Regions from separate parts of the Streptomyces yaizuensis genome, predicted to be linked through region 1. Evidence: riboswitches for the same ligand, from Rfam matches in the RefSeq annotation. Region 1 holds a riboswitch; each other region holds the start of a gene.
The links. Region 1 has a riboswitch for cyclic di-AMP ahead of SYYSPA8_RS29475 (M23 family metallopeptidase). Riboswitches for the same ligand answer to the same signal wherever they lie in the genome.

Region 1 (9,635 bases):
GACGAACTGCTCCATCTGCACTGGGGCCCCCGGATCACCGGGGCGGACGCATGCGCGCTGGCCGTCGACCCGTTACCGCCGTACCGGCCCTTCGAGTCCCCGCTCGACGGCCGGGAGGAGTACCCCGTCGAGGGCGGCCCGCGCTTCACCCGGCCCGCGCTGTCGGTGCGTACCCCCGAGGTACGCGGCACCGAGTGGGTCTTCGCCGGAGCCGAGACAGGTGCGGGTGCGGGAACGGGTGCGACGGGGGCGGGGAGGGGAACGGACGCGGACGGTGACGGTGACGGTGACGAGCTGAGGCTGCGCTTCACCGACCCGGTGCACGGTCTGGACCTGACCCTCCACTACCGGCTGCGGGACGGCTTCGACGTCGTCGAACGGCGGGTCACCGTCGCCCACGGGGGCACGGGCCCCGCCCTGGAGCTGCTGCGGGCGGACTCCGCCACCTGGACCCTGCCCGTCCGCGATGCCTGGCGGCTGAGCCGGCTGCACGGCCGGTGGGCGGCCGAGTCCCGGCTGCACCGCTCCGCGCTGGGCCCCGGCGAGGTGGTCATCGGCAGCCGCCGGGGCCACACCGGCCATCAGCACCTGCCCTGGGTCGCGCTGGACGCCGAGGGGGCCGGCGAGGAGCACGGCGAAGTGTACGGCTGCGCCCTCGGCTGGTCCGGCTCGTGGCGGCTCGCCGTCCAGCTGCTGCCCGACGGCCGGGTCCAGATCACCGGCGGCGCCGGGCACGACGACTCCGGGCTGCTGCGGCTCGCCCCCGGTGACTCGTGGACCTCGCCCGTCTTCGCCGGGCTGTGGAGCCCGGACGGCTTCGGCGGCGCCAGCCGGGCCTGGCACGCCTGGCAGCTCGCCCATGTCGTGCCCGGCGCCGCCGCCGTGCGGCCCGTCCTCTACAACTCCTGGGAGGCCACCGGCTTCGACATCTGTGCCGGCCAGCAGCTCGCGCTGGCCCGCCGCGCGGCCGGCCTGGGGGTGGAGCTGTTCGTCGTCGACGACGCCTGGTTCGGCCGGCGGACCAGCGACCGGGCCGGTCTCGGCGACTGGACCCCCAACCCGGAGCGGTTCCCCGGGGGCCTACGTCCCCTCGCCGACGAGGTGCACGCGCTCGGCATGGGGTTCGGGATCTGGGTCGAGCCGGAGATGGTCAACCCGGACAGCGATCTCCACCGGGCCCGGCCCGACTGGGTGCAGCACCACCCGGGCCGCACCCGCACCGAGTTCCGCAACCAGCTCGTCCTGAACGCCGCCCGCCCCGACGTCCGGCGGTATCTCGCCGACCGGCTGCACGAGCTGCTGCGGAGCGCCCCGATCGACTATGTGAAGTGGGACTTCAACCGCTGTTTCACCGACGCGGGCTGGCCCGGCGACGCCTATCCGCAGCGGCTGTGGGTGGAGCACGTCGAGGCGCTGTACGGGCTGCTGGACGAGTTGCGGGCGGCGCACCCGGAGGTGGCCTTCGAGTCCTGCTCGGGCGGCGGCGGCCGGGTCGACCTGGGCATCCTCTCCCGTACCGACCAGGTGTGGACCTCCGACAACACCGACCCGCTGGACCGGCTCGCCATCCAGCACGGATTCAGCCAGATCCACCCCGCGCGGGTGATGGCGGCGTGGGTCACCGACAGCCCGAACACCCAGCTCAACGACCGGCGCAGCACGCTGCGGTTCCGCTTCGTCAGCGCCATGGCCGGGGTGCTGGGCATCGGCGGCGACCTGACCGCGTGGAGCGACGAGGAGCTGGCCGAGGCGCGCGGCTGGGTGGAGCTGTACCGGCGGATCCGGCCGCTGGTGCAGCACGGCGCGCTGTACCGGCTGCGGCCGCCCGGCGGTGGACTGAGCGCCGTGCAGTACGTGCACGGCGACGAGACGGTGGTGCTCGCGTGCCTCCAGGCCCAGCACTACGGCGAGCGGCCGCCGCCGCTCCGGCTGCGGGGGCTGGACCCGGCCGCCGTCTACCGCTGCCAGGACACCGGGGCCGAGCACCGGGGTGCCGTGCTGCTGCACCACGGGATCGCCACCGGCCTCCGGGGCGACCTGGACGCGGCGGTCATCCGGCTCAGTCGACTGGGCCATCGATAACCACCATAACCATCACTTCTGACCGAAATAGGCAGTTCATTGGTGCATGCCACTGTCTGGTGGTCTATGGGGTCCCGTGGGTGAGCAGGATCATAGTGGTGACGGTCCGTGCCGGGTGGCGGCGGGTCAACTTCGGAGCGGGTCCCGGAGTTGCCGGTGGCGGTTCCACGGAGGGTGACGGGGCGGGCGGGTGCCGTCGCCGGATGGATCATCGTGCCGTGCGCCGAGGGAAGTGGAACGGCTTGTTCCGGTCCGTTCGGCTCGTCTACGGTCACGGCCTCCGGGCGGACCGCCGAATCCTGCCGCCGGCCGGATCCCCATCGGACAGCACCGTGTGGCAGGAGCGGGGGACCCACGCAGTACGCCGGACGGCAGCCGCCGGACGGCTCGGGGTGAAGCCGCGCAGCAGCGCGGCCGGGCAACTCCAGCCCGAACCCGACAGCTCACCTCGCAGGCGCCGGAGAGGAACGCGTCATGCCCCAGGGCAAGCACCGCCGCCCCAGGACCAGCACCATCACCCGGGGATTCGTCGCCGCCGGCACCGGAGGGGCGGCCCTCGCCCTGCCGCTGTTCGGCGCCGGCACCGCGCAGGCGGCCCCCGCCGCCGCGCCCCAGGCCGCCGTCGCCCCGGCCGCCGCACCCGCCGCGCTCCCGTCGCAGGGTGGGGGAGCGGACCGCGCTGCGGACCGCGCTGCGGACCGCGCTCCCGAGCGCGCCGAGTACCGGGTCGTCGCCGGGGACCACCTGGCCCGCATCGCCGAGGAGCGGGACGTCCGGGGCGGCTGGCAGCAGCTGTACGCCGACAACCGCGAGGCCATCGGCGCCGACCCCGCCCTGATCCACCCCGGGCTCGAACTGGCCCTGGCCGCCGGGGCCGAGGCGGCCGGCCGGACCGCCCCCGCCGCCGCCCCGGCGACCGGCGGCCACGGCCCGGCCGCAGCCGCCCCGCAGGCCGCCGCCGGCGCGGCGCCCGCGACGCCCGCCGCCGAGCCGGCCGCGACCACCACCGCCGCTTCCGGGGCCACCACGGACACGGCCGGCTGGACCACCCCGCTGGCGTCCGGCGGTGTCAGCACCCCGTACCGCGCCACCGGCTCCATGTGGTCCAGCGGCTACCACACCGGCGTCGACTTCTCCGCCCCCAGCGGCACCCCGGTCCAGTCCGTCGGCCCCGGCACCGTCGTCTCCGCCGGCTGGAACGGCGCGTACGGCAACGAGGTCGTCGTCCAGCACGCCGACGGCCACTACTCCCAGTACGCCCACCTCTCCGCGCTCTCCGTCAGCGCCGGGCAGAGCGTCACCGGCGGCGAGCGGATCGGGCTCGTCGGCTCCACCGGCAACTCCAGCGGACCCCACCTCCACCTGGAGATCCGCACCGGCACCGGCTACGGCTCGGACGTCGACCCCGTCTCCTACCTGCGGCAGCACGGCGTCACCCTCTGACCCGACCGCCATCGCGGACCCACCCGTCCCCCCGCTCCGCCCCGGAGCGGGGGGACGGCCGTATTCCCCGGCGCGTGATATCGGCCGGTGGTAAATATCACGCCGCGTCAACCCCTCCTTACGGTCGCGTAGGTCACATCCGTGCCGACAAGATGGTTGCTTGTGGCAGACGATTCGAGAACACACAACAGAGGAGCAATCGGGTCGTACGCGGCGATCGGTGACAGCTTCACCGAGGGCGTCGGAGACCCGGGGCCGGACGGAACCTACGTCGGCTGGGCGGACCGATTCGCGGTCCTGCTCGCCGACCGGCGACCGGAGGACAGCTTCCGGTACGCCAACCTCGCGGTACGCGGCCGGCTCCTCGACCAGATCGTGGCGGAGCAGGTGCCCAGGGCCAAGGCCCTCGCACCCGACCTCGTCTCCTTCTGCGCCGGCGGCAATGACATCATCCGGCCGGGCACCGACCCCGACGACGTGGCCGAGCGCTTCGAGCGCGCCGTCGCCGAGCTGACCGAAGCCGTCGGCACGGTGATGGTGACGACCGGCTTCGACACCCGGGGCGTGCCCGTCCTGCGGCATCTGCGCGGCAAGGTCGCCACCTACACCGCGCACGTCCGCGCCATCGCCGACCGCTACGGCTGCCCGGTCCTCGACCTGTGGTCGCTCCGCTCCGTCCAGGACCGGCGGGCCTGGGACGACGACCGGCTCCACCTCTCCCCCGAGGGGCACACCCGGGTCGCGCTGCGCGCCGCCCAGGTCATCGGGCTGCCGGTGCCCGCCGACCCGGACCAGCCCTGGCCGCCGCTGCCGCCCCGGGGGACCCTGGAGGTACGGCGCGACGACATCCACTGGGCCCGTGAGTACCTGGGCCCCTGGATCGGCCGGCGGCTGCGCGGGGTCAGCTCGGGCGACCAGGTGGAGGCCAAGCGCCCGGACCTCCTGCCGCTCTGACCGGCAGCTCCAGGACGGGCAGCTCCGGAACCGGCGGCTCCGGAACCGGCGGCTCCGGGACAGGCTCCGGGGCCGACGGCCCGAGCACCGGCGGTGCGCCCGGGACCGGCGGGGCCGGCGCGGCCGGTCCCGGGGACCCGGCCCGCCGGGAGCCCTGGACCGTGAGCGGCAGCGGGCGCCCCGGCACCCGGGCCGCGGGCACCGGGATCCGCTCCAGCACGCCCCCGGCGAAGACGTCGTACAGCGGCAGCGACTCCAGATGGACATAGCCGATGTGGCAGTCGCACACCGCGAGCGGACACGCCCGGGGGCCGAGCGCCCGCAGGTAGGAGCCGTCGTAGAGATTGCCCAGCTCCGCCCGGACGAAATGGCAGCGGCGCACCGTGCCGTCGCCGTCCACGGAGACCACCGACTCGCCGGTGCGGCACGGCAGCCCGCCCGAGCGGTGCGGATGACGGCTGTAGGGGAAGAGCGGGTCGAGCGCCGTCCACCGCTGTGCCTCGGCGTCCGAGTAGCGATGGCCGTCCGCCGCGTTGACCCAGAGATAGACCGGGTCGGGGAGGTCCGCGCGGAGCCTTGTGGCCTGCTCCAGATGGTCCGGGAGCCCGACCACCCCCACACTGAAGCGCACCCCCCGCTCCAGCAGCTCCCGGCACCTGCCGAGGAAGCGGTCGTACGGGGTCTGCCCGGGGTGGAAGGTGCACCACAGGGCGACCGTGCCGGTGTCGGCCGCGTCCAGCCACTCCGTACGGCAGCTCAGATTGGTCTGGATCGCGACCCGCCGCACCTGCGGCAGATGGGACAGGTCGACCAGCGCCCGCCGGTACCAGGAGCGGACCAGACCCTCGCCCCACGGGGTGAAGAGCACCGAAAGCCGGTCGTCCGCCGGCCGCTCCCCGACCCAGCCCGTGAAGCGCTCCAGCGCGGCCCGGTCCGCCCGCAGCAGCTCCGGGCCGTCCCGCCGCTTGGCGAACGGACAGTAGGGACAGTCGTAGTCGCAGGACGCCAGCGGCCCCCGGTACAGCAGCGTCAGCCCCGCGCGGTGGGATTCGCTCACTTGGCCTCGTACCCTCCCATCAGCTCCCGCACGGCGGGCGAGAACAGCTCCGGGCCCAGCGCGTCGGAGTGCGCCAGCCCCTCGGGGCTCAGCCGCAGCAGCCCGGCCGGCGCCCCGGCGTCCAGCCAGCCCAGCGCCGCGAACCGGTCCAGCTCGGCGCCGAAGTCCTCGCCGGGGTCGGCCCCGAACCGCTCCCGGTAGCCGGCCGTCTCCATCCCCTCCGCCTGAAGCAGCGACTGGAGCAGATGGCGGCGGCGGGCCTCGTCCCCCGACGGCTCCAGACGGAATCCGATCTCGGCCCGGCCGAAGTCCGCCGTCCGCGTGTACGCGTCGACGATGGACCGTATCTCGGTCATGTTCACGGCGTAGTCGAACGAGTAGTGGTGGGTGGTGGTGTACGAACGGGCCCCGCACCCCAGGCCGATCATGCCGTCGGTCTGGCAGGCGTAGTCGTCCGCGCCCTGCGGCGGCGCGGCCGCCCGGCGGAACATCCGCATCGACCTCTGCTCGTACCCCCGGGCCAGCAGATGGTCGCGCCCCTCCCGGTAGCGCCCCAGCCGTTCGGCGTCCCAGGCGGCGCCCCCCTCGGCCGCGCGCCGGCCCAGAGGGGTCAGCGGACGCTTGTAGAGGGGGTAGAGATACAGCTCCTCCGGCTCCCAGGCGAGCGCCGCGTCCAGGGAGTGGCGCCAGCTGCGGGCGGTCTGGCCGTCGATGCCGTAGATCAGGTCGATGTTGAGGACCGGCACCCCGGCGGCCCGTATCCGCTCCAGCGCGGCTTCCACGTCGGCCCGGCGCTGGGGCCGGACCGCCGCCCGCGCCTCCTCCTCCACGAACGTCTGCACCCCGATGCTCAGCCGGGTCGCCCCCCGGTCGGCGAGCACGGCGAGCCGGTCCCCGGTCGCGGTCGCCGGGGACGTCTCCACCGACAGCGGCACGGCGGTCAGATCCACGCCCATCCGCTTCTCCGTGATGTCGCAGAGCCGTTCCAGCTCACCCGCGGTCAGGAAGGTGGGGGTGCCGCCCCCGAACGCCGCACCGGCGAACCGCACCGGCTCCGCGTCGCCCAGCGCCTCCCGGACCGCCACCGCCTGGCGTTCGAGCGCGTCGAGATACCGCCCGATCAGCCCCTCGGGCGCCCCGACCCGGGTGAAGAGATTGCAGAATCCGCAACGGACCTCGCAGAACGGCAGATGCGCGTAGAGCGACAGGGCGTCCTTGCGCTCCCAAGCCCACAGCTCCCGCAGCACGGGCCGGTCCGGGAAGCGGCGGTAGGCCGTCTTGTGCGGGTAGGCGTAGACGTAGTTCCGGTACGGGCGCGGCCCGTCCTGCCCCGCGCTCATCGCCCGCTCCCGGGGTACGCCGGGCGGCCCGCGGCCGGGTCGTGGTGGTCCAGGAAGAAGTGGGCGTACGGCACCGTCCACACGGACGGGTGGCCGATGCGGTGGCCGGTGTAGCCGTCCTCCCCGTAGGCCGTGCCGTGGTCGGAGCAGACGACCGCGAAGCAGCGGCGGCGGCTGCTCATCGCCGCGAAGAGCCGGCCGATGTGCCGGTCCACGTACTCCAGGGCGGCGGCGTGCGTCGCGCGGGAGTCGCCCGCCTCACGGCTGGCACCCGGGAGATGGAACCAGTTCGGCTGGTGCAGCGCGGCCACGTTGACGAAGAGGAACAGCCGCTGCTCGCGCGGGAGCGCGGCGATCACCCGCTCGGCGCGGGCGACCTGGGCGTCGAAGGACGTGGGCGAGGCGACACCGAACTCCGGCTCCCAGTGGCTCTCCTGGAAGAGCCCCGGCAGCACCGAGCCCAGCGGGCCCCGCCGGTTGAAGAAACCGACGCCGCCGACGCAGACCGTCCGGTAACCGGCGGCGGCGAGCCCGGAGACCAGGTCCGGGGTGTCGAAGACGTACGTCCCGTCCGCCGTGGTCTCGCTTCCGGCGAACCGGGCGGCGAACAGCCGGGGATGCGGTCCCGGCGCGGCCGGTGTCGGCAGGAAGCCCGCGAACATCGCCTGGTGGGAGGCGTAGGTGAAGCTGCCGGGGGCGTGCCGCTCCTCCCAGCGCCCGCCCGGGAGCCGGCGGGCCAGCTCCGGGGTGCGCCCGGCGGCCGCCAGGTCCCGCGCCACGTCGTGGCGGAGGGTGTCCAGGGTGACCAGGAGCAGATCGTCCCGGCCGACGACCTCGCGCATGTCGGGTCCGGGCCCCGCGCCACAGGGCCGGGGGAGGGTGTCGGGGTCAGCTGCCATGGGTGGTTCCGTTCTCGGTGGTACGACGTGCCTGGTGCGGCCGGGTGGGTGTCCGTGTCCGGGGCGGGCCGGCGGAAGCGGTACGAGAGGGCGGGGCGGCGAGGAGCCGGTGAGGCCGGGTTCCGGTGTGATCAGGCCTCCTGGTCGCCGGGGGCGATGGCCGCCGACGGGTGGTCCGGGGCCCGGAGCAGGGCGGCGATCTGTGCCCCGTAGGTGTCCAGGCCCTCGGCGCCGCCGCCCGGCAGCCCCGTCAGGCCCGGCAGCAGATCCCCGAAGGCGTTGACCTCGCCGACGGCGAACCGCCGCCAGCGCCGGTGGGGAAGGAGGTCGACGCCCACCCGGGAGGCCCCGGGGAACCGGCCGGCGGCCCGTTCGCACAGCCGCAGGGCCTCCGGCCAGCTGCCCCCGGCCGCCTCGATCGCCGCCAGGGCCGCCGGCAGATCGCCCCGGGCGCCGCCCAGATGGAGATTGGTCATGGGGAAGACGCTGGTGCGGACCACCGCGTGGGTGGCCCGGCCACCGACCACGACCACGCGCAGATCGGCGCTCCGGCCGCCCTGGCCGGCCTTGGGCAGCCAGCGCTCGATGTGCAGCCCGTCCGGAGCGAGGGCGTCCACCAGCGCGGCCACCTCGTGCTCCCCGGTGCAGCGGCGCACCCGCAGCGAGTTGAACAGCCGCCCATGGCCGTCCCGCGCCACGGACGTGGTCGCCTGCACCCGGCCCCGGCTCGCGGTCTCCACCGCCAGCACGCCGGAGGCCGACGAGCCGTGCGCGGGCTTGACGAACATCCGCCGCAGCCCCGACGCCTCCGCCAGCGACCGGACCTCCGCCCAGCCGCCGGGCACCGGGGCACCCGGACCGGAGGTGGGCGAATCGGGCACCGCGACCCCGGCCTCGCGCAGCGCTCCGTGACAGAGCCGCTTGTCGAAGAGGACCGCCAGGGCCCGGGGATCGTCCAGGAGCACCGCGCCCGCGTCGGCGGCGGCCGCCGCCACCCGGTCCAGCCCCTCGACGAACCGCCGGTACCAGCGGGCGGTGCCCTCCACCCGGGTGGGGTCGTCCACACCCCGCAGCTCCCGGTCGACCCGCGGGTCCTCGCCGGGGGAGTCGATCCGGACCCGCTCCCCGGGGCGGAAGCGGGCCCGGCCGCGCAGCACCTCGATCCAGGGCACCACCCGCACGGCGGGCAGCCCGGCGGCGCGGGCCGCGTCCTGGAAGAGCGTCACCCGCCGGCCGCCCGGAATGCCGACCAACGCGATCCCGGCGCTCCGCGCCGCTTCCACCCCGGTCACCGGCTCACTCCCCCACGGCGGTGTAGCGGCTTTCCTCTTCGCTGTCCCACCAGGGGTTGTCGATCTGCGCGTCGGAGAGGTCCAGCTCGACCCCCGTCCCCCCGAACACGGTCGTGAGCCGCTCCATCATCGGCCGGCCCAGGTAGTGGTGGGACAGGTCGAGGCTGGTGAGATGTGTCAGCGGCTGCCCGTTCAGCAGGGCCTCGGCACCCTCGTCGCCGAGGGTCCCCATCGACAGGTCGAGCCGCTCCAGCCGGGCCACGACCGGCGCTCCCGCCAGGGCGGCCGCGATCCGGTCCTGGATCTCGCTGTTGCGCAGGGCCAGGTGCCGCAGCGCGGGCAGCCGGACGCCGGTGAGGAACGGCTCCAGATCCGCCACGCCGCTCGTCGCCCCGTACCAGGAGGTACCGAGCCACAGGTCGAGGGTCTCCAGCGCGGGCAGATCGCTGGCCGCCACACCGCGCACGACCCCGGCGTCCAGACCGCCGCTCTCGATGGCGAGCGTGCGCAGCCGGGCGTGCCGAACGGCCGGGAACTCCAGGGAGTCACTGCCGCGCACCCGGAACTC
Region 2 (9,635 bases), on a different contig from region 1:
GCGGCCCGCGTAGACCGCCGCGTCGTCCAGGATCTCCTCGATGCGCAGGAGCTGGTTGTACTTGGCGACGCGGTCCGAGCGGGCCGGGGCGCCGGTCTTGATCTGGCCGCAGTTCACCGCGACCGCGAGGTCGGCGATGGTGACGTCCTCGGTCTCGCCGGAACGGTGGCTCATCATGCACTTGAAGCCGTTGCGCTGGGCCAGCTCGACGGCGTCCAGCGTCTCGGTGAGCGAGCCGATCTGGTTGACCTTGACGAGGAGCGCGTTGGCCGAGCCCTCCTCGATGCCGCGGGCGAGGCGCTCCGGGTTGGTGACGAAGAGGTCGTCGCCGACGATCTGGACCTTGGAGCCCAGCTTGTCGGTGAGGACCTTCCAGCCCGCCCAGTCGTCCTCGAACAGCGGGTCCTCGATGGAGACCATCGGGTACGCGGAGACCAGCTCCTCGTAGTACTCGGTCATCTCGGCGGCCGAGCGGGACTTGCCCTCGAACTCGTACTTGCCGTCCTTGTAGAACTCGGAGGCGGCGACATCGAGCGCGAGCGCGATCTGCTCGCCGGGGATGTAACCGGCCTGCGTGATGGCCTCGACGATGAGGTCGAGCGCGGCGCGGTTGGACTCCAGGTTCGGGGCGAAGCCGCCCTCGTCGCCGAGACCGGTGGACAGGCCCTTGGTCTTCAGCACCTTCTTGAGGGTGTGGTAGACCTCGGCGCCCCAGCGAAGGGCCTCGGAGAAGGACTCCGCGCCGATCGGGGCGATCATGAACTCCTGGATGTCGACGTTGGAGTCGGCGTGCGACCCACCGTTGAGGATGTTCATCATCGGAACGGGCAGCAGGTGCGCGTTCGGGCCGCCCAGGTAGCGGAAGAGCGGCAGGTCGGACGCCTCGGAGGCGGCGTGGGCCACGGCGAGGGAGACGCCGAGGATGGCGTTGGCGCCGAGGGACGACTTGTCCGGGGTGGCGTCCAGGTCGAACATGGCCTGGTCGATCAGGCGCTGCTCGGTGGCGTCGTAGCCGACCAGCTCGGGGCCGATCTGCTCGATGACCGCGAGGACGGCCTTCTCGACGCCCTTGCCGAGGTAGCGGTTGGGGTCGCCGTCACGAAGCTCGATGGCTTCGAAGGCACCGGTCGAGGCGCCGGACGGAACGGCAGCACGACCGGTGCTGCCGTCGTCGAGGCCGACCTCGACCTCGACCGTGGGGTTGCCTCGGGAGTCCAGGATTTCCCGGGCTACGACGACGTCGATGGACGGCACGAGCATCTCCTTCTGGGATGTGACGCATGGAGTGCAGGGCCGCGATCGGCCTTGCGACAAGAGCCTAACCGGCGGGCGGGGTCCGTCCCCTCGGATGCCCGACCGCTGGGACGAAAAAGATAAAGAAATACAGCAGGGCGGGGCAAAACGCCGCAAAGCTACCGCTCAGTAGCGGTTGGTACGAGGGATCGGGCCCGGGAAAGGCCGGAGCCCCGGTCCGGCGCGAACGGGGGGAAGCGCGCCGGACCGGGGCGGTCCGTGGCCCGGGAAGCACCCGGGGGGCGGGTCAGCGCAGGTGGAGCTGCTGACCCACGTAGATGACGTCGGCGTTGTCGACGATGTCCTCGTTCAGCTGGAACAGCTTCTGCCAGCCGCCCTTGACGCCCTTGGCCTCGGCGATGGAGCTGAGCGTGTCGCCGGCCTGCACCGCGTACTCGCCGTCGCCCTTGAGGAAGCCCTTGGCCGGGGCCTGGGACGGGGCGGACTGCTGCTGCACCGGGGCGGCGGCGGGGGCGCGCTCGGCGGAGCGGGTCACCGGGGCCTCGGCGCGCTGCTGCGGGGCGGCCTGCTGCTGGGGCGCCTGCTGCTGCGGGGCCGGCTTGGTGGCCTGCTTCGGGGCCTGCTGCACCGGGGCGGTGGTGGAGCCGCCGCCGTACGGGGTGCTGGAGAGGCCCACGCCGCACTTCGGCCAGGCACCCTTGCCCTGACCCGCGAGGGTCTTCTCGGCGATGGCGATCTGCTGCGACTTGCTGGCCTTGTCGGCGGTCGGGGCGTAGGCGGTGCCGCCGTACGCGGCCCAGGTGGAGGCCGAGAACTGGAGGCCGCCGTAGTAGCCGTTGCCGGTGTTGATGGACCAGTTGCCGCCGGACTCGCACTGGGCGACCTTGTCCCACTCGGCGGCCGTGGCGGCGGTGGCGGTGCTCGCGCCCATCAGCGGGGCGGCGACAGCGGCGCCGGTGACACCGGCGAAGGTCACGACGCGGACGGCCTTGGACGGACGGCGGTGCTTGCCCTTGCCGGAAAACAGCATGGAGATCTCCCTCACCGACGCCTGCGAAGTGAGCTGTCGGGTTCGGGCCAAGTGAGTTGCCCGGCCGTGCGACTGGCGCACGGCTTCACCCCCAGCCGGTTCGACTGCTGGGCGAACGGTTCACGAACCGTTCGTCAGCGGCCGGGACCGGCGCAAACCTTGGGTCCCCCGCTCCTGCCTCCGGCGCTGTGAGCGTCGTGTTTCCCCCCGACCGACGGCAGGATTCGGCGTGACGGTCGACGGTGCCCGCTGTGGCGAGCGGTCAGACCGTACGCACAGCCCTCCCCGATGTTCAAAGATGAACATCGGGGAGAAATCGCCCATCTCACCACTCCGGATCTTGACGTTTCCGCAGGTGAGGCCTGGAATTCAATATTCCGGATCGAGCCGGGGCAGAGATTTCGCAAAGAGACCCTTGTCTCATTTCTGCAAACCAGGACAAACCCCGGCGCAACTACTGCTGCGCGGCGCTGAGATCCAGGCTCTGACCAGGGTGGATCAGGTCGGGGTCGGCGCCGACCTCCTTCTTGTTGCGCTCATAGAGGGAGTTCCACCCGCCCTCGACCTTCTCGGCCTCGGCGATGGCGGAGAGGCTGTCGCCCGGCTGGACGGTGTACGCGGACGGCGAGGTGCCCGCCGCGCCGGTCCCGACCGTGACACCGGCCTTCTGTGCCGCACCGGACAACGCCGCGCCGTCGCGGGCCGCGTCGCCGCCGCGCGAGGTCTGCGGGGTGTCGGCCGCCCGGTCCCGGACCTCGTCCGAGGCGGCCGTACCGGCCGGTGAGGAGGCGTCGGCCGCCGGGGTGGTGCCGTCGGCCGCCTCGTCGGCGGGTGCGCCCCGGTGCTTGCCGCCGCCCGCCGGGGCCTCGGTACCGGAGCCGGTGGTGCGGTCGGGGCCGTTGCCGACGCCCTGGGTACGGGCCGGCGCGGGGTCGGTCCCCTCGGTGGCGCCCTCCGTGCCCTTGCCGCCGCCCCCGCCCGACGCCTTCGCGTCCGGGGTGGCGGTGTCGCGGGCGGTGCCGCTGTCGGCCGACTTCCCGGCCTCCTGCCCGGCCGCCTTCCCGGCCTTCTCCGGCGCCGTGGCGGACCTCTTGGCCGGCTTCCCGGCCGCGGGGGCCTCCGAGGTGGTCTTCCCGGCCGCGCCCGTGCCCGTACCGGCGTCCGTGCCTGTACCGGTGCCGGAGGCGGTCAGACCGGCCATCTCGGCGCACGTGGCCCACGCCTTGGCGCCCTGGGCCGCGAGAACCTTCTCGGCCACGGCTATCTGCTGGGCGCGGCTGGCGAGATCGGGGCGGTCGGCGATGTCCAGACCGCCGAAGTTCTCCCAGGTCTGCTGCGACAGCTGGAGACCGCCGTAATAACCGTTGCCGGTGTCGGCGCTCCAGGCGCCACCGCTCTCGCATTCGGCCACGCGGTCCCATGTGGCGGACTCGGCGGCGGTCGCCGAGCCGGCGCCCAGGAGCGGGATCGCGATGGCCGATCCTGTCACTCCCGCCGCGACGACGAGTGCCGGAGCCTGACGGGGTCGGCGATGTCGACCATTCCCGGTGAGCATGCGGTTGCCTTTCGCGAGACTGCTGAGACGGGGTGAACGTAGCCGCAGTCGAACATCAGTCACAAGTCGATGCAGCGGAGATCACGCGAACATCACGACCCTGACGGCTCGTCAATTCCCTGCGCTCTCCCGCCGAAATCGAACTCAACGGGCAGGGTGCGCAATCCCCGCATAATCAGGCCACCGCGCCACCGCAAATCGGACGGATCCGCCGCGAGTCGGAGGTCCGGCAACCGGGTGAAAAGGGTCGCCAGCGCGGTCTGCGCCTCCAGCCGCGCGAGCGGCGCCCCGAGGCAGTAATGGATGCCGTGCCCGTACCCCAGATGCTGGCTGTCCCGCCGCGACAGATCCAGCACGTCCGGCCCCTCGAACCGCTCGGGATCCCGGTTCGCCGCGGCCAGCACCACCAGCACCGGATCACCCACCGCGATCGCCTGACCACCGATCACCAGCGGCTCCGTGGCAAACCGCCACGTCGCCATCTCCACCGGCCCGTCGTACCGCAGCAACTCCTCCACCCCGGTCTCCAGCAGACCCCGCTCACCCGCCGCCAGGGACTCCTGGAGCCGGCCCCGCTGCACCGGGTCGCGCAGCAGCGCGAAGGTCCCGTTGCCGATGAGATTGACCGTGGTCTCGAAACCGGCGAAAAGCAGGATGAAGGCCATCGCCGCGGCCTCGTTCTCCGTCAGATGCTCCCCGTGGTCGCTCGCCCGGATCAGACCCGAGATCAGATCGTCCCCGAGATCGCCGCGCTTGCGGTGGATCAGCTCCAGCAGATACCCCCGCATCTTCTTCACCGACCGCGCGACCCCACCGCGCGGCCCGCCCCCGTGCCGGATCATCATCCCGGCCCAGTCCCGGAAGTCGTCCTGGTCCTCCGGCGGGACACCCAGCAGATCGCAGATGGCGTAGATGGGGAGCGGGAACGCGAACTCGTGGATCAGGTCCGCCTCCCCCTTCTGCGCGAACCCGTCGATCAGCCGGTCCGTCAGCTCCTGCACCCGGGGCGCGAACTCCGCCACCCGGCGCGGAGTGAACGCCTTGGAGACCAGCCGGCGCAGCCGTGTGTGATCCGGCGGGTCGATATTGAGCAGGTGCGTCATCAGCTCGGCCTTGCGCTCCCCCGGGATGCCCGTCTTCCCCTTGGCGTGCGCGGGCTCCGCGTGATGCGCCGGATTCTTCGACAGCCGCTGATCGGCCAGCGCCTGCCGGGCATCCGCGTACCGGGTCACGAGCCACGCCTCGACGCCACTGGGCAGCCGGGTCCGGTGCACCGGGGCGTGCTCGCGGAGCCAGGCGTAGGCGGGGTACGGGTCGGTCGCGAACTCCCAGGTGAAGAGTTCGGGGGCGGGGGGAGGGGTTTCGCTCACCCTTCGACGGTATCCGGCCATGGTGGAGAACGGCTGCGGTAGGGGTGTGCGGTGCGGTGGGCCCGCGCCGCCTTCTCCCGGGTACGGGTACGGGGGCGCCCGGCCGCTCCGGCAGCGGTTCACGCGGAGACGGTCATCAACCTGGCCGACCGGTCGAACTCCGGATTCATCGGCAGGAAGCTGGACGGGCTTCGGGAGAGTCTTGCCCCGCTCCTGTCCGATGCCCGAGCCTCGGACCTGGATCACCGAATCGCGGCGCTGTCGCGTACCGCATGACGAGAGGGACACGTGCATGAGTGACGGTCGGATCTTCCGCGAGGCGTGGATTGCCGGTGTGACCAAGCACTACCCCGGCGAGCCGAAGCCCGGTTACGTCACGCCGTGGGACCAGACGCCCGAGTGGGAGCGCGCAGCCGCCGCAGCCGTCTACGGGCAGGTGCGCGACTTCATCACGACCAGCGACGGTCACGCCGCACGGCTCACCCGCGAGCAGAAGGGCCGCTTCGTCGCGATCTGCTGGACCGCGCAGATGTTCAAGCACTTCGAGGACCCGAAGCCCGGGTACGTCGCCGACTGGGCCGACCTGCCCGCGTGGCAGCAGCAGACGGACGCGGACATCTTTGAAGCCATCGAGCGGGCCGTCTGACCCCGGGAATGGCAAGGCCCTGCCCGGCCCGTGTCGGTACGAAGGGCTGCACCCCCTTCCCTGGCACGGGGTACCGGCCGCCCGCGCCCTGCGCGAGGGTGGCCTCGCGCTGCGGGGCCCGTGTCGGTACGGGGTCCCGCACCCCCTTCCCCGGCACGGGGTACCGGCCGCCCGCACCCTGCGCGAGGGTGGCCTCGCGCTGCGGGGCCCGTGTCGGTACGGGGGCCCGCACCCCCTTCCCCGGCACGGGGTACCGGCCGCCCGCACCCTGCACGAGGGTGGCCTCGCGCTGCGGGGCCCGTGTCGGTACGGGGGCCCGCACCTGTCTTCCCCCCGCCTGGGGTACCGGTCCGCCTGTGCCGGCTGTGTGGGTGGGGGGTGCAGGGTCGCCCCCGCAGGGGATCGGCGGAGGCCGACCCGCACAAAACTTGGTGAGTACGCTCGCCGACCCCGAGGAGGTGAGCCCGGAGGCCCCGCCAACCCGCACCACACCCGGTCCCGGGCCGACCCGCACAAACCCGCCTCGCCGTCGACCCGAGCAAAAACCAGCCCCGCCGGCGATTGAGGCGCAGGGGTTCGGGGACTGGTCCCCGACGATGGCCCGCACACTGCGGGACGTTCGCCTGTGCGGCTGGGCAGGGTGCTGGTCCGTCCTCAATCGCCGGACGGGCTGGATTTGTTCGGGTGGTCCCGGGGCCGGGTGTGGTGCGGGTTGGCGGGGGCCTCCGGGCTCACCTCCTCGGGGTCGGCGGACCGAAGGCCCACGGTCAGCGCGAGCAGGACTTCCCGCCGATCCCCTGCGGGGGCGACCCTGCACCCCCCACCCACACAGCCGGCACAGGCGGACCGGTACCCCGAGCCGGGGAAGAAGGGGTACGGGCCACCCCGTCGACGCGGGCGGGCAGGGCCCCGGATTGCGCGTTCCCCCGCCGTCCGGGATGGGCATCTTGGATGGGAAGGGAGACTTCCATGGACTTGACCCCTTTCCGACCGTCACCGGGCCGCCGGTGTGAACACTGTCTCGCAGGCGTCTACTTCTTCGGCCGGTGCGGCCGGTGCGGCAACACCTGGCAGCGCGTCCGCATGATCGGCGCCGTGGTCGAGCTGACCGAGCCGTGCGCCGACCCCGAGTGCCACGGCTCCGTGAAGGTGACGACGGTGTACGACGACGCGGGCCACCCGATGTCCATCGAGCGCGGCCCGTGCTCGTCCGGACTCCACTGACCTGAGGCCGGTGGCGGCCCGTTCCCGCAGGCGATCAGCGGTGGCCCTCAGGCACGGGAGATGCGGATCACTCTGTAGTTCGGGTAGTGGACGGTCTTGTACGGGACGCTGGACCGGTCCCCGAGGTTGTTTCCCAGCTCGGCGGTCCCGCCCTCCCGCAGCTCCGGATCCGTCACGGTGTAGGTCAGAGGTATGTAGTCCGGTGTGTCGGCGTTGGCGTTGTTGAGCGCGTCGATTCTGGCGGTGAGGGTTTGCGCGAACCCCTGAGTGGGCTCGTTGTCGGTCAGCACGGAGGCGTGGCTCGACGGCCCCAGCACATGCTCCAGGCAGGTGGCCAGATCGTTGGGTGCTGCCAAATGGATCCACGGTCCCGGGTGCGGCACGAAAATGTCGGTGTGCGGCACATGGTGGCCGAACTCGGCAATGGACGCCCTGTTCGCCACCACCGAATTCTCGGGGAGCCCCGCAGCGCGGAGGGCCCTGCCGATAAGGGTCTGCGCCATCGGCATCATGTCCGGGTCGTAGGCCGACACCTGCTCACGGTCATTCGCGAGAGCGGCCAGGAAGTTGATCTCGCCAGGAGTGATGCCGTTGATCGCGCCGGTGACGGTGTTACGCACCCTCGCCATCGCCTCGGCTTGCGTGTACATCTCATCTTCATCCGCGGCCATCTCCCCGAGCCGGTTCAGCATGTTCTCGGTAAAGCCACGGTTCGCGAAGTGCGCGAGGGCGTCTCCCCGACTCTCCAGAAACAGCTCTTCGGTCCCGCCGTTCTCCACCGTGTCGTAGATGATCCGCTGGATCGCCGGCTGCCCGGCAACGCGCCCGCCCGTACCCCCGGCCTGCTGCTCCGAGGAGGAGACTGCCGACGGGGGCGACACGGACATCGCCCGTCTCGCGTTGGCCTCGGCCTCGCGTTCGAACCGGTCGGACGGGTCGGAGACGCTGAGGCCGGAGCCGTTGTCCGTCCCCGAGACGGGGCCCTGGCGCTGCTGGATCACGTGGGTGAGTTCGTGCGCCAGGGTGTGTTTGTCCGCGCCGCCGTCGCCGATCACGACATGGGTGCCGGAGGTGTAGGCGCGGGCGCCCACCTCGGCGGCGGAGGCACGGGCGGCACTGTCGTTGTGAATGCGGACATCCGAGAAGTCCGCGCCGAGACGGGCTTCCATGTCGCTGCGCGTCGCCTCGTCCAGGGCCCGGCCGGGGGTCCGCAGCACATCGTGCACGGCGGAACGCTGCACAGCGGGCCCGTTGCCCTGATGCCCGCAGCCGGCGTTGTGCTGATGCTGATCGGGCTGCGCCCCCGGGTGGCCGGCCCTGCGGAGCATCTGCACGACGGCGGCATTGCCCGCCGTCGCCTGGAGACCGGCCAGACCGCCCCATCGCGCGGGCTGCGGCACGGAGGACGGCACACGGGGAGAGGGGCGCCTCTTGTCGGCCCCGGCGGCTTTCACGTTCTCGTGGTCGTGCAAGGCAGTCCCTCATCCGGCGTGGGTTCGTCGACCCTTCCTGGATACAAGGAAGAAGACGCTCGTACCAGGTACGGACGGGCAGCGACGCGTACGACCGGACGGGCAACCATCCGGTCGACTCCGCCTAGAGGATGGGTGTGCCGTGGTGGAGGAGGGGGAGGGATTCGCGGCGTTGTTGGGCGTGGAGGGCGGCTCGGATGCGGCGTTCCTGGTAGGGGCGGGCGTATTCGCCGAGTTGGCCGAGGGGGATCCAGTGGAGGTCTTCGAGTTCGGTGCGGGCGGGTTCGGGGATGGTGGCGGTGGCTGCGTGGGAGCGGGTGAGGGTGCCGCCGTCGCAGACGATGTTGAATCCTTCGGCGGTGCCGGTGGTGGGGTTGGCGGGGATCTGGTCGAGGGCGAGGAAGTGGCTGATCCTCAGCCGGAGGCCGGTTTCCTGGGCGAGTTCGCGTTCGGCGGCCTCGGCGACCGGTTCGCCGGCGTGGGCTCCGCCTCCGGGGAGCTGCCAGCCGGGCTTGTACGTGGGCTTCACGAGCAGGATCCGGCCGGCCGGGTCCTGGACGAGGACCACGGCTCCGATCCGGCGGCGGGGCGGGGCGGTGGGGTCGATGTCGGCGTGTGCCATGAGTGTCTCCTTCGGACACAAGGGGATGAAGGGGGTGGGGCCCCGGCCGGCCCCGGTGCGGGGGAGGGACGGCCGGGGCCCCGGGGCCGCTCACACGCGGGGCAGGCGCGTGAGCGGCGTCTGAGGGAGGTGGGGTCACAGGGCGGGCGGCCTCAGGACCGGGAGCGCCGCCGTGAGCAGCAGGCCGACCGTGCCCAGGTAGAGCGTCACGGCGACCGCCACCCGTACGCGGCGGGATATGAGCCGCCGCAAACGCCGGGCCACCGTCACACCAGCTGCCGGTCGCGCACCGACGCCGGGCGGATCTCCTCCCGCGACGCCTCCCACTCCCGCCCGCCATTCACCGGCCGCAGGAAGTACACCGACCCGTACACCGCCATAACCCTTCCCAACATCTTCGCCACGATGTCGAACGCGAGATCGCCGACCGTCAGTTCACCCTTGAGCACAGCCATTCCTCTC
Region 3 (9,635 bases), on a different contig from region 1:
CGTCGACGCCCAGCAGGCCGGCCGCGCCGTTCCGCTGCTCCACCACGCTCTCTACCTTGCCGGGATGGCGCAGGACCCCGTAGCGAAGATGAAGGTCTGGAACAACCTCGCCATGGCAGCCCGCCAGCGCGGCGACTACCGGGAAGCCTTTGACGCCGGGCAGGCGGCCCTGTCCGTTGTCAGCACCAGGCAGTACCCCTTGCTGGCTTCTCTGGCGCATGCGCGTATCGCCGTCGGCCACGGATATCTGGGGGAACGTCAGGCCGCGCTGCGCTCGTTCGGCCATGCCCAGGAGGCTCTGGAGAAGGTGGATCCGGAACAGCCCCAGCCGGGCTGGATCGCCTTCTACGGCCCCGGCGACCTGGCAGCGCTCACCGCGGTCGTTCATGAACACGCAGGAGAACACGCCGAGGCCGAGGCCGCCTCCCACCGGGCCTTCAGCGCCACTCCGCCGGAGTACCGCCGGAACCGGGCCATGGACATGGCCCGGATCGCGCTGGCACAGCTTCGTCAGCACGATGTCGAACAGGCTTGCGCCACGGCCACCGCCTCCGTCGGTCTGATGAACGGCGATCCGCTCCCCGGGCGGATGCGCGCCATTCTCGGCGACTTCCAGCAGGAACTGATCGCTCTCGCTCCGACCACACCGGTCGCCCGGGACTGGCGGGACCGCCACCGAGCGGGAAGGGGCCGAGCGTGAGTGCAGCCCACCCTTCGGGTCAGGGAGGCCCCATGGCTGAGGCACTGTCCAAGGAGCAGATCGAGGAGCGGATCCGGAGTCTCGACGGCTGGTCGACGGACGGCCGGAAGATCGAGCGCACGTACGCGGTCTCGCACATCCCCGGGGCGGCGTTCATCATGCACATCGCGGCGATTCAGGACGACCTCGGGCACCACTCGGACGCGACCCTCGGCTATCGGGCCGTGCACATCGCGATCAGCTCCAGCGACCTGGGTGGGTATGTGGCCGAGCACGACATCGAACTGGCCCGTCGCATCGAAGCCGCAGCCGGGGCCCACGGGGCGGAGTAGCGCCCCACGGCCGGTGACCGTCTCCTGCGCCGTCACAGCCGTCGCCCAAGAGTGGAGCATCGCCACCGAACCGAAGGGGACCGAACGTGAGCGCCACCGCCAACCTGACCGTCCGGCGCTACGCGCACACCGACCTTCCGCAGATCCGCCAGGCCCTGATCGACGTGCACGCCGACGTCTACGCGGATGCGATGGACGACGCGTTCAACCAGCGCTTTCCCTGGTTTGTCGATCACTGGGGCAGCGACCGCACCTTCGACTGCGTGATCGCGTACGACGGTGACGAGCCGGTCGGCTTCGCCTACGGGGCCCCTTCCGCGCCCTACCGCGAGTGGTGGCGGGAGCATCTGGGCACCGTCCCGGTGGCGCACCGGACGTTCGCGTACTCGGAGCTGGCGGTCCGCACGGCCTGGCGGAGGACCGGGACGGCCGCCCTGGTGACCCGGGCGCTCCTGGACGGGCGGAAGGAGGACCTCGTGGTCCTGCTGGTCGACATCACCCACCCCCGTGTCCAGGCCCTGTACGAGTCCTGGGGCTTCCGCAAGGTCGGTGAACGCAGGCCCCCCGTCCCCGGAGCGCCCCTGTGCGCGGTGATGCTGGCCGGTCTGCCGCTGGGCGGGCCGGCCTGACGACACCCGGCCACCATCGGGTTCCGGACATTCCGGAAAGCGCGGAGGGGGCTCTTCCAGGGTGACCGGACGGATACGGCGCCGGCACGTGTCCCGGTGGGCCGGGGTGGCGGGGCAGTGGCATCCGGGAGGCCCTTAAGGGGGATCCCCGGGATTGAGAACGGCCTGATCCCGACCGGGGCGCGCGGGTGCGGGCAACGGGGCGGCGCCGTGGTGGGTCCTGTCTGCCGATCGCGTCCGTCCCGGGCGTGGCGGCAGACAGGAGAGTTCATGTCCGTGCAGGCCCTCGGGTCCGTCCGTGCCCCGTATCACCTCTACTCCGTACCCGCCCTCGCGGCGGCCGTCGCCGTCGGGCTGCTCGCCGGGCCCGCCCGGGCCGATCCGGGGCCCCGGCCCGGTGCCGGGGTGCAGCAGGTCATGGAGGACCAGGTACGGGCCGGGGTGCCCGGGATGCTCGCGTCGGTGCGGGACGGGGGTGGGGAGGGGCGGGTCTGGCGGGGGAGCGCCGGGGTCGCCGATGTGCGGACCGGGGAGAGGCGGACGCACCAGGACCGCTTCCGGATCGGGTCGGTCACCAAGACCTTCGTCGCCACCGTCGTGCTCCAACTGGAGGCCGAGGGACGGCTCGACCTCGACGACAGCGTGGAGAGCCTGCTGCCGGGGCTGGTCACGGGTAACGGCCACGACGGCTCGCAGGTGACGATCCGCCAGTTGCTCAACCACACCAGTGGCATCAGCGACTACGCCTCGAACCGGGAGTTCTTCGACCGCTACATCGGCAGGGACTTCCTGCGGAACCGCTTCCACCGGCACACCCCCGAGAGCCTGGTGCGCTGGGCCATGCGCAGCGCCCCCGACTTCGCTCCCGGCACGGGCTGGAACTACTCCAACACCGAGTACATCCTCGCCGGGATGATCATCGAGAAGGTCACCGGCACCTCCTACGAACACCAGGTCGAGCGGCGGATCCTGCGGCCGCTGGGGCTGCGGGCCACCTCGCTGCCCCGGCACGCGACCGCGCTGCCCGAGCCGTCGGGGCGGCACTACACGAAGGTCCCGTTCGGCGACCCCGCCGGGCGGGTGCACGAGGTCGACCGGCTGAACGCCTCCTCCGGCTGGGCCGCCGGGGACATGATCTCCACCACCGGCGATCTGCACCGGTTCATCCGCGCCCTGATGTCCGGGCGGCTGCTGCCCCCCGCCCAGCAGAAGGCGTTGACCACGACCGTGGCGAGCGCCGAGGGCGGCGCCCGCTACGGGCTCGGCCTCGGCCGGCAGGAGCTGTCGTGCGGGGCCGTCGTCTGGGGGCACGCGGGCGGAATCCACGGGTCCCGCTCCGGGATGTACCTGGACGAGCGGAACGGGCGCTCCTTTGTCGTGAACGCCAACGCGGAGTGGGCCACCGGGTCCCGCGAGGCGGCGGAAGCGGCCTTCTGCCCGGCGGGAGGTCCGACCGGAGGTGGACCGGGAAGTCCGACCGGAAGCCCGTCCGAAGGGCCGTCCGCAGGCCCGCCCGGATAGCCCGGCCGTTCCCCTCAGCCGGCCGCCGGGCGGGCCCCGTGCCCCGTCGCGAGAGCGGTGAGCCTGGCGGCCATGGCGGTGTCGAGCGCGGTGATCGCGTCCCCGGCGTCGTGCGTGCTCAGGGCGAAGCCGACCGTTCCGTAGAGGATCCGGACCTCGGCGTGGTGGTTCGCCTCGTCCTCGGCGGCGGCGACGGCCGCGTACAGGGCGGGGACGTTCGCCCGTTCGGCCTTGAAGGTCGCGGTGAGTCTGCCGTCCTCGACCGTCCAGCCGGGGAGGCCGGTCAGGGCGTGGTCGAGTTCGGCGGCGGTCAGCGGGGTGGCGGCCATGCGCGGATGCTCCTTCGGCGGCGGGTGGGAACGATCCGGATCGTAGGCGGGCGGCCCGGTCCCCGTACGGGTGGCGCGCACAGGCCCCTCGGCCCATGGCCGGATCATGGTTGGCCGGATAGTACGTGGTGCGTAGTACGCGTCGCGTAGCAACCTGGCCCCATGGCCACCCAGGACGCCCAGACGCTCGTACTCTGCACCCTCATCGACGGCCCGCTGCACGGATACGGGATCAACGCCGCCATCGAGCGGCTGTCGGGCAACCGTCTCGGCCCCGGCAGTCTCTACGGCGCACTCTCGCGGCTGGAGGGCAAGGGACTGGTCGAGTCGCTGCCGGGGGAGGGCCGGGCGCGGCCCGTGCGGATCACCGAGCGGGGGCGGGCCGTCCTGGAGCGGGAGGCGCGGTCCATGGCGCGCGTGACCGAGCGGGTCTTCGAGTCCGTCCGGCCCGACGAGGTCCGCTATCTCGACCGGGTCGCCGCCTCCGACGCCGGCCGCGCCTACAAGGGGCTGATGCTCGATGCCCTGGCGATCCGCCCCGGTCACACGGTGCTCGACCTCGGCTGCGGACCGGGCACGGACCTCGGCGCCATGGCCGGTGCCGCGAACGGGAACGGGAGCGGGAGCGGGCGGGTGATCGGCGTCGACATCGACGAGGAGATGGCCGCGCGGGCCCGGGAGCGCACCGCCGGACTGCCCGGCGTCGAGATCGCCGTCGCCGACATGCACACCCTGCCGTACGAGGACGGCAGCGCCGACCGGGCCCGTACCGACCGGGCGCTCCAGCATGCCGCCGATCCGGCCGCAGTCCTGGCCGAGGTCCGGCGGGTGCTGCGGCCGGGTGGCCGGATCGTGATGGGTGAGCCCGACTGGGACTCGCTCGCCCTCGACCACCCCGACCGGGCGGTCTCCCGCGCGTACACCCGTTACATCGCCGACGAAGCGATCCGGAACGGAACCCTCGGCAGGGAACTCGCCCGGCTCGCCGCCGGTGCCGGTTTCACCGTGCCGACCGTGCTCCCGGTGGTGTCGGTGTTCCGTGACGTCCAGGCGGCCGATGCCGTCCTCGGGCTGAAGCGGAACACCGAGCGGGCGGTGGCCGCCGGGTATCTCACCGCCGGTGCCGGCCGGGATCTGCTCGACCACCTGGCCACCGGGCCGTTCCTCGCCACCGTGACCCTGTACGTGGTGGTGGCGGAGGTTCCCGCTGGCTGAATCCCTACACGCCGGTGGCCCGGCACGCCCCTGAGGAGCGTGCGCGGGCCACCGGTCCGCAGCGTCGGTCCTATGGCGCCGTCTCCCACACCACCTCGGTCGTCGTGCACCCGGCGGCGATCGAGAAGAGCCGGTCCTGCTCGTTCTCGTCCACGGTCAGCCCCCAGCGGAGCTTGGTCGCGGTCCACTCCGCCGCGTACCGGCAGAGCGCGCCCTGGGCCGGAGGCAGCCATTGCGCCGGGTCCTGGTCGGCCTTGGCCCGGTTCGAGCGCGCGGTGACCGCGATCAGCGAGGTGGACTGGCCCTGGTCGTTCGCGTACGCCTCCCGCCGCGCCGGCGTCCAGCCGTACGCGCCGGAGTCCCACGCCTCCGCCAGCGGAACCATGTGGTCGATGTCCAGCGCACCGGCCGGTGTCACCCGTACTTCGTCGTAGTACGACCACCAGGCGCCGCCCGTCAGCGCGCACCGCGCCCCCACGGTCGGCGGTTCCACGGCCTCCGCGATCAGCACCTCGTTACGGGTGTTGCAGCCATCGGCCGGATCGAGCCCGGCGTTCCAGTGGCGGAAGAGGTCGCGGTTGTAACCGGTCCGGTTCTCGGTGCCGACCGCCAGCCCGCCGACGGCGACCCCGAGCCGCGCGGTCTGCGCCCGCAGCCGGGGTGCGGCGGGAGCGGTGGGAGCGCCGGGGAGCGCGGCCGGGGCCGCCTCGGAGACGGCGGCCGGGGGTACGGGCGGTGGCGCCGCGTCGGCGGCGGTGGCGAGGGAGAGCGGAAGGACAAGACAGACGGCGGCCAGAACGGCACGCTTCACATGGGTGATCACGTCACCCGAAATACGGGCAGACCGCCCCGAAGTAGGCCAGCGAAACGAACGGTTGCGCCAGACGGGTGCGGGAGTTCACCCGTTTCGCCCCCTGCGGGGTGCTCCGGACGGCGTACGAGTGGACCGGCGGCCGCCACGCTGACGGACGGATGTACGGACCGGCCTACCGGCGGACGAATCCGGTCGGCACTCCGGTGGTCGCCCCGGCCTCGTGCGGGTCAATCCCCGTACCGGGCCCGTGACTCCAGCCTCTTTCGGCCGTTTGTCCCGGCATGACCAAGACACAGCGCGCCTTCGCGGCCGTGGCCTTCGCGGCCGGGGCCTCCGTCTTCTCCATCGCCGGGGCCTTCGCCTCCCCCGTACCCGTCCCCGCGGCCCCCGCCGCGCCCGCCCCGCAGGGCTCCGCCGTCGAGCAGCTGCTGACCGGTGTCAACGAGCTGAGCCAGCTCCACCAGCTGACCACCGTCACGGATGTGCCCGGCCAGGTCGCCGCGCCCGCCACCGACCAGCTCGCCGTCCTGACCGACCCCGTCGCCGGACTCGCGGGCGCGGTCCAGCCGTAGGACGTTCCGCTGAGCGGGGACGCGCCCGTCCGGCCCCCGGGTCCGTACACGCCCCCCGCTTCCGCTTCCGCTCTTCTTCCGCTCTTCTTGTGACGCGTCTTCGCGCGCTGCCATGAACCGTCCGACCCCCGCTCCCGGGGCCGTGCCCGGCGGGATCCTGCCTCCCAGGGGTCCCGTCACGGGCCGCCGCCCGACCCGCGCGGCGGCCCGGAGACGAACCGCCGGGGAAAGTGGTGTGGATCTTGCTCCGCATGGCGTAGAGTTGGGTTTACCGACGCGGGGTGGAGCAGCTCGGTAGCTCGCTGGGCTCATAACCCAGAGGTCGCAGGTTCAAATCCTGTCCCCGCTACTGAAGACCTCGGCCCGGCACTTCCTCGTGAAGTGCCGGGCCGAGGTCGTTTACGCGTTCCCCCTCGCCGCAGGCCCGCGCCGGTGCCCCCGCTCGCCCACTTGGACGGCGGCGGCTCGCCTCCGCCGCCGATTGCGGCAAGCCTGAGGGGAGCGCGACACCGTGTCCGCGGCGGTCGGCGGACCCGGTCAGGAGATCCCCTTGGCGCAGCCAGAGCAGCAGAGCGGATACGGCGGCCGCCGTTTCGTCCGGATGCTGCCCGCGCTGATGCTCGTGGCCGGCGTGGTCTTCGACCTCGTCACCCCGCCCCGGTTCACCGCCGCCCCCATGTTCACCGCGGCCCCGCTGATCGCCGCGCCCTTCTTCTCCTTCCGGGCCACCCTGGTGACCGGCATCGCGGCCGTCCTCGGCGTGCTCGCCATCCACTTCCACAAGGGGACGGCGGACGAGTCCCCCGCCTACACCGAACTCCTCACCGTGATCACGGTCTCCATCCTCGCCCTGGTGATCAACCGGGTGATCACCCGCGGCAGCGAGCGGCTGGCCTCCGCGCGCGTGATCGCCGAGACGGCACAGCGCGCCGTGCTGCCCACCCCGGCGGAACGGATCGGCGGGCTGCGGATCGCCGCCCGGTACGAGGCCGCGCTCGCGGACGCCTTCATCGGCGGCGACCTCTTCGCCGTCCAGGACACCCCGCACGGGGTCCGGCTGGTCGTCGGCGACGTACGGGGCAAGGGGCTGGGCGCGGTGGAGGCGGTCGCCGTCGCCATCGGGGCCTTCCGGGAGGCTGCGGAGCAGGAGGCCACCCTGGAAGGGGTCACCGAACGGCTGGAGCGGGCGCTGCTCCGGGAGGCCCGGCGCCGGGACACCCTGGACGCCGTCGAAGCGTTCACCACCGCCGTCCTCGCGGAGATCCCGCACGGCTCGGGCACCGTCCGGCTGGTGAACCGGGGACACCCCGAACCGCTGCTGCTCCATCCGGACGGCGCGCTGGACGTCCTCGAACCCGCGGAGGCGGCGCTGCCGCTGGGCATGGTCGAACTGGGGGCCTGGCCGGACCGGGTCGGCGAGCATCCGCTGCCGCCGGGGGCGACGCTGCTCTTCTACACCGACGGACTCTCCGAGGCGCGGGACGCGAAGGGGCACTTCTACGAACCCGCCGTCCGCCTGGCCGGGCGGGTCTTCCCCGGGCCCGGTGAACTCCTCGACGAACTGCTGGACGACGTACGCCGGCACACCGGCGGCGGGTCGACGGACGACATGGCGCTGCTCGCGGTGGCCCGCCCCCCGGCGGAGCCCTCCGCCGGGCACCGGACCCGGCACGAGCGCTCCGTTCTGCGGCCCCTGACGTCAAGGCGGCATAAAGGGTCGCACGCTCCGTAGCCGGAGCAGTGCCATCCGATAACAATTGACGCACCGTCAGATAGGGCTCTCCGCCCGACGGTGGCTCAAGTCGCCCGACTCCGCCCGCTTATGTGGCGTTAAGTCCATGGCAAAGAGATTAAAGATCGTCCTGAACAACTTGGAATAAGGACCGCCCGTCTATTAACGTTCGATAACGCAGCGCGGTCGTCCCAGCCGTCGTCAGGGCGGCACCGTGCGCACGCGCCGAATCCCGCAAGGGAACCGGGGAACCACCTCTTGGGGTGAATCGGGCTCCATCCACCGTGCTCTTCGCGGTGGCGGGTGCCCGTAGGAGACCTTCCTGCTCCGAACCCGTCAGCTAACCCGGTAGGCGAGAAGGAAGGAAAGGAGTGCGCCTCAGTGGCGTCCAACACCCCTGCCCCGGAAGCTCCGTTCAAGTCCGGGGTCTTCAGTGACGAAGGGGCCGCTCCGACCCCCGGCGTGTGGAACCCCACCGCCGAAACGATTCGCCCTGTCCGTGGACGCCACCGCAACAAGGTGATGAAGCAGCGCGGCGGTCTCGCCCGCAGCTCCACCGTCCTCGGTGTCGGTGTGATCGCGGCGGTCGGCGCCGGCGGTATCGCCACCGCGCAGGACAAGCCTGCGGTCTCCATCTCCCTTCCCGACGCCTCTTCTCTACCCGGTGTCGGCTCTTTCATGTCCGAGGACGGCGACAACGCCTCCGGTGCGGGCGACGAGAGTGCCTCCTACGCCGCGATGGGACTGGTGGCCCAGGAGGCCGGGTCCGAGCAGGCCACCGCCGCCGAGGCCCTGCGCTCCCGGATCCTGGACCAGGCCGAGGAGCAGAAGGCGAGCGCCGAGGCCGCCGCCCGCGCCGCCGCCGAGCGCGATGCCGCCGAGAAGGCCGCCGCCGAGGCCGAGAAGGCCGAGAAGGAAGCCCAGGCGAAGGCCAAGGCGGAGAAGGAAGCCAAGGAGAAGGCCGAGAAGGAGGCCAAGGCCAAGGCGGAAGCCGAAGCCAAGGCCAAGGCCGAGGAGGAGCGCCTCAAGCGCCTCGCCGGCAGCTTCTCGATGCCGCTCTCCTCGTACACCCTCACCTCCACCTACGGGCAGTCCGGCCCCATGTGGTCCTCCGGCCAGCACACCGGTCTGGACTTCGCGGCCCCGGCCGGTACGCCGCTCAAGGCCGTCGGCACCGGCACCGTCAAGTCGGCCGGCTGGTCCGGCTCGTACGGCTACCAGGTCATTCTCCAGCTGTCGGACGGCACGGAGATCATGTACGCGCACATGCACTCGATGACCGTGAGCGCCGGGCAGCAGGTCTCCACCGGCGACATGGTCGGCCGCGTCGGCGACACCGGCAACACCAGCGGCGCCCACCTGCACATGGAGGTCAAGACCTCCGGCGGCTCCGCCATGGACCCGATGTCCTGGCTGCGCTCCAAGGGCCTGCCCATCTGATCAGCGGTTTTTCGTCCGCCTGCGGCTTCGCGCCGCAGTGGGGCGACCCACCCTCCGGACCCCGGCGGCCCTGGCGCAAACCCCCCGATGCCAGGGCCGCCGGCCCGTTCCCGGCCCGTTCGTCTCAGACGCGGTACGGGTTGTACACCTCGTAGTCCCGGTGCGGCGGCGGCACCCGGACCCGGCCCGTCGCCCGTGCCGCGTACGTCAGCGCCGGCACGGCCACCGCCTTCCGCTGCCACATGTGGTGCAGCAGCTCCTGCTCGCGGGCGACGAAGTCCTCTCCCGCCGACCCCCGCTCCGCCCGGTGCCGCAGAAACGCCAGCGACGTCGCGAACCGCTGGTACTCGC

Region 2: another riboswitch for cyclic di-AMP. It lies ahead of SYYSPA8_RS33855 (transglycosylase family protein); the one in region 1 lies ahead of SYYSPA8_RS29475 (M23 family metallopeptidase).
Region 3: another riboswitch for cyclic di-AMP. It lies ahead of SYYSPA8_RS19590 (M23 family metallopeptidase); the one in region 1 lies ahead of SYYSPA8_RS29475 (M23 family metallopeptidase).

The regions. Positions count from the first base shown of each region.
Region 1 is NZ_BSBI01000014.1:188,375-198,009, forward strand. It holds gene SYYSPA8_RS29470 (alpha-galactosidase) at 1-2,082, shown strand, start outside; cyclic di-AMP (ydaO/yuaA leader) riboswitch at 2,380-2,552, shown strand; gene SYYSPA8_RS29475 (M23 family metallopeptidase) at 2,557-3,525, shown strand; gene SYYSPA8_RS29480 (SGNH/GDSL hydrolase family protein) at 3,688-4,479, shown strand; partial or broken gene SYYSPA8_RS29485 (STM4011 family radical SAM protein) at 4,535-5,512, opposite strand; gene SYYSPA8_RS29490 (STM4012 family radical SAM protein) at 5,533-6,876, opposite strand; gene SYYSPA8_RS29495 (STM4013/SEN3800 family hydrolase) at 6,873-7,718, opposite strand; gene SYYSPA8_RS29500 (STM4014 family protein) at 7,907-9,067, opposite strand; gene SYYSPA8_RS29505 (STM4015 family protein) at 9,072-9,635, opposite strand, start outside.
Region 2 is NZ_BSBI01000019.1:102,386-112,020, forward strand. It holds gene eno (phosphopyruvate hydratase) at 1-1,260, opposite strand, end outside; gene SYYSPA8_RS33855 (transglycosylase family protein) at 1,541-2,284, opposite strand; cyclic di-AMP (ydaO/yuaA leader) riboswitch at 2,288-2,480, opposite strand; gene SYYSPA8_RS33860 (transglycosylase family protein) at 2,739-3,773, opposite strand; gene SYYSPA8_RS33865 (cytochrome P450 family protein) at 3,932-5,230, opposite strand; gene SYYSPA8_RS33870 (hypothetical protein) at 5,502-5,855, shown strand; gene SYYSPA8_RS33875 (hypothetical protein) at 6,825-7,079, shown strand; gene SYYSPA8_RS33880 (eCIS core domain-containing protein) at 7,127-8,551, opposite strand; gene SYYSPA8_RS33885 (NUDIX domain-containing protein) at 8,676-9,173, opposite strand; gene SYYSPA8_RS33890 (hypothetical protein) at 9,309-9,437, opposite strand; gene SYYSPA8_RS33895 (hypothetical protein) at 9,440-9,628, opposite strand.
Region 3 is NZ_BSBI01000008.1:19,541-29,175, reverse strand. It holds gene SYYSPA8_RS19640 (XRE family transcriptional regulator) at 1-700, shown strand, start outside; gene SYYSPA8_RS19635 (4a-hydroxytetrahydrobiopterin dehydratase) at 733-1,032, shown strand; gene SYYSPA8_RS19630 (GNAT family N-acetyltransferase) at 1,119-1,661, shown strand; gene SYYSPA8_RS19625 (serine hydrolase domain-containing protein) at 1,932-3,182, shown strand; gene SYYSPA8_RS19620 (4a-hydroxytetrahydrobiopterin dehydratase) at 3,197-3,511, opposite strand; gene SYYSPA8_RS19615 (methyltransferase domain-containing protein) at 3,674-4,726, shown strand; gene SYYSPA8_RS19610 (HNH endonuclease family protein) at 4,797-5,549, opposite strand; gene SYYSPA8_RS19605 (hypothetical protein) at 5,822-6,112, shown strand; tRNA gene SYYSPA8_RS19600 (tRNA-Met) at 6,388-6,461, shown strand; gene SYYSPA8_RS19595 (PP2C family protein-serine/threonine phosphatase) at 6,663-7,844, shown strand; cyclic di-AMP (ydaO/yuaA leader) riboswitch at 8,058-8,214, shown strand; gene SYYSPA8_RS19590 (M23 family metallopeptidase) at 8,226-9,284, shown strand; gene SYYSPA8_RS19585 (PrsW family intramembrane metalloprotease) at 9,409-9,635, opposite strand, start outside.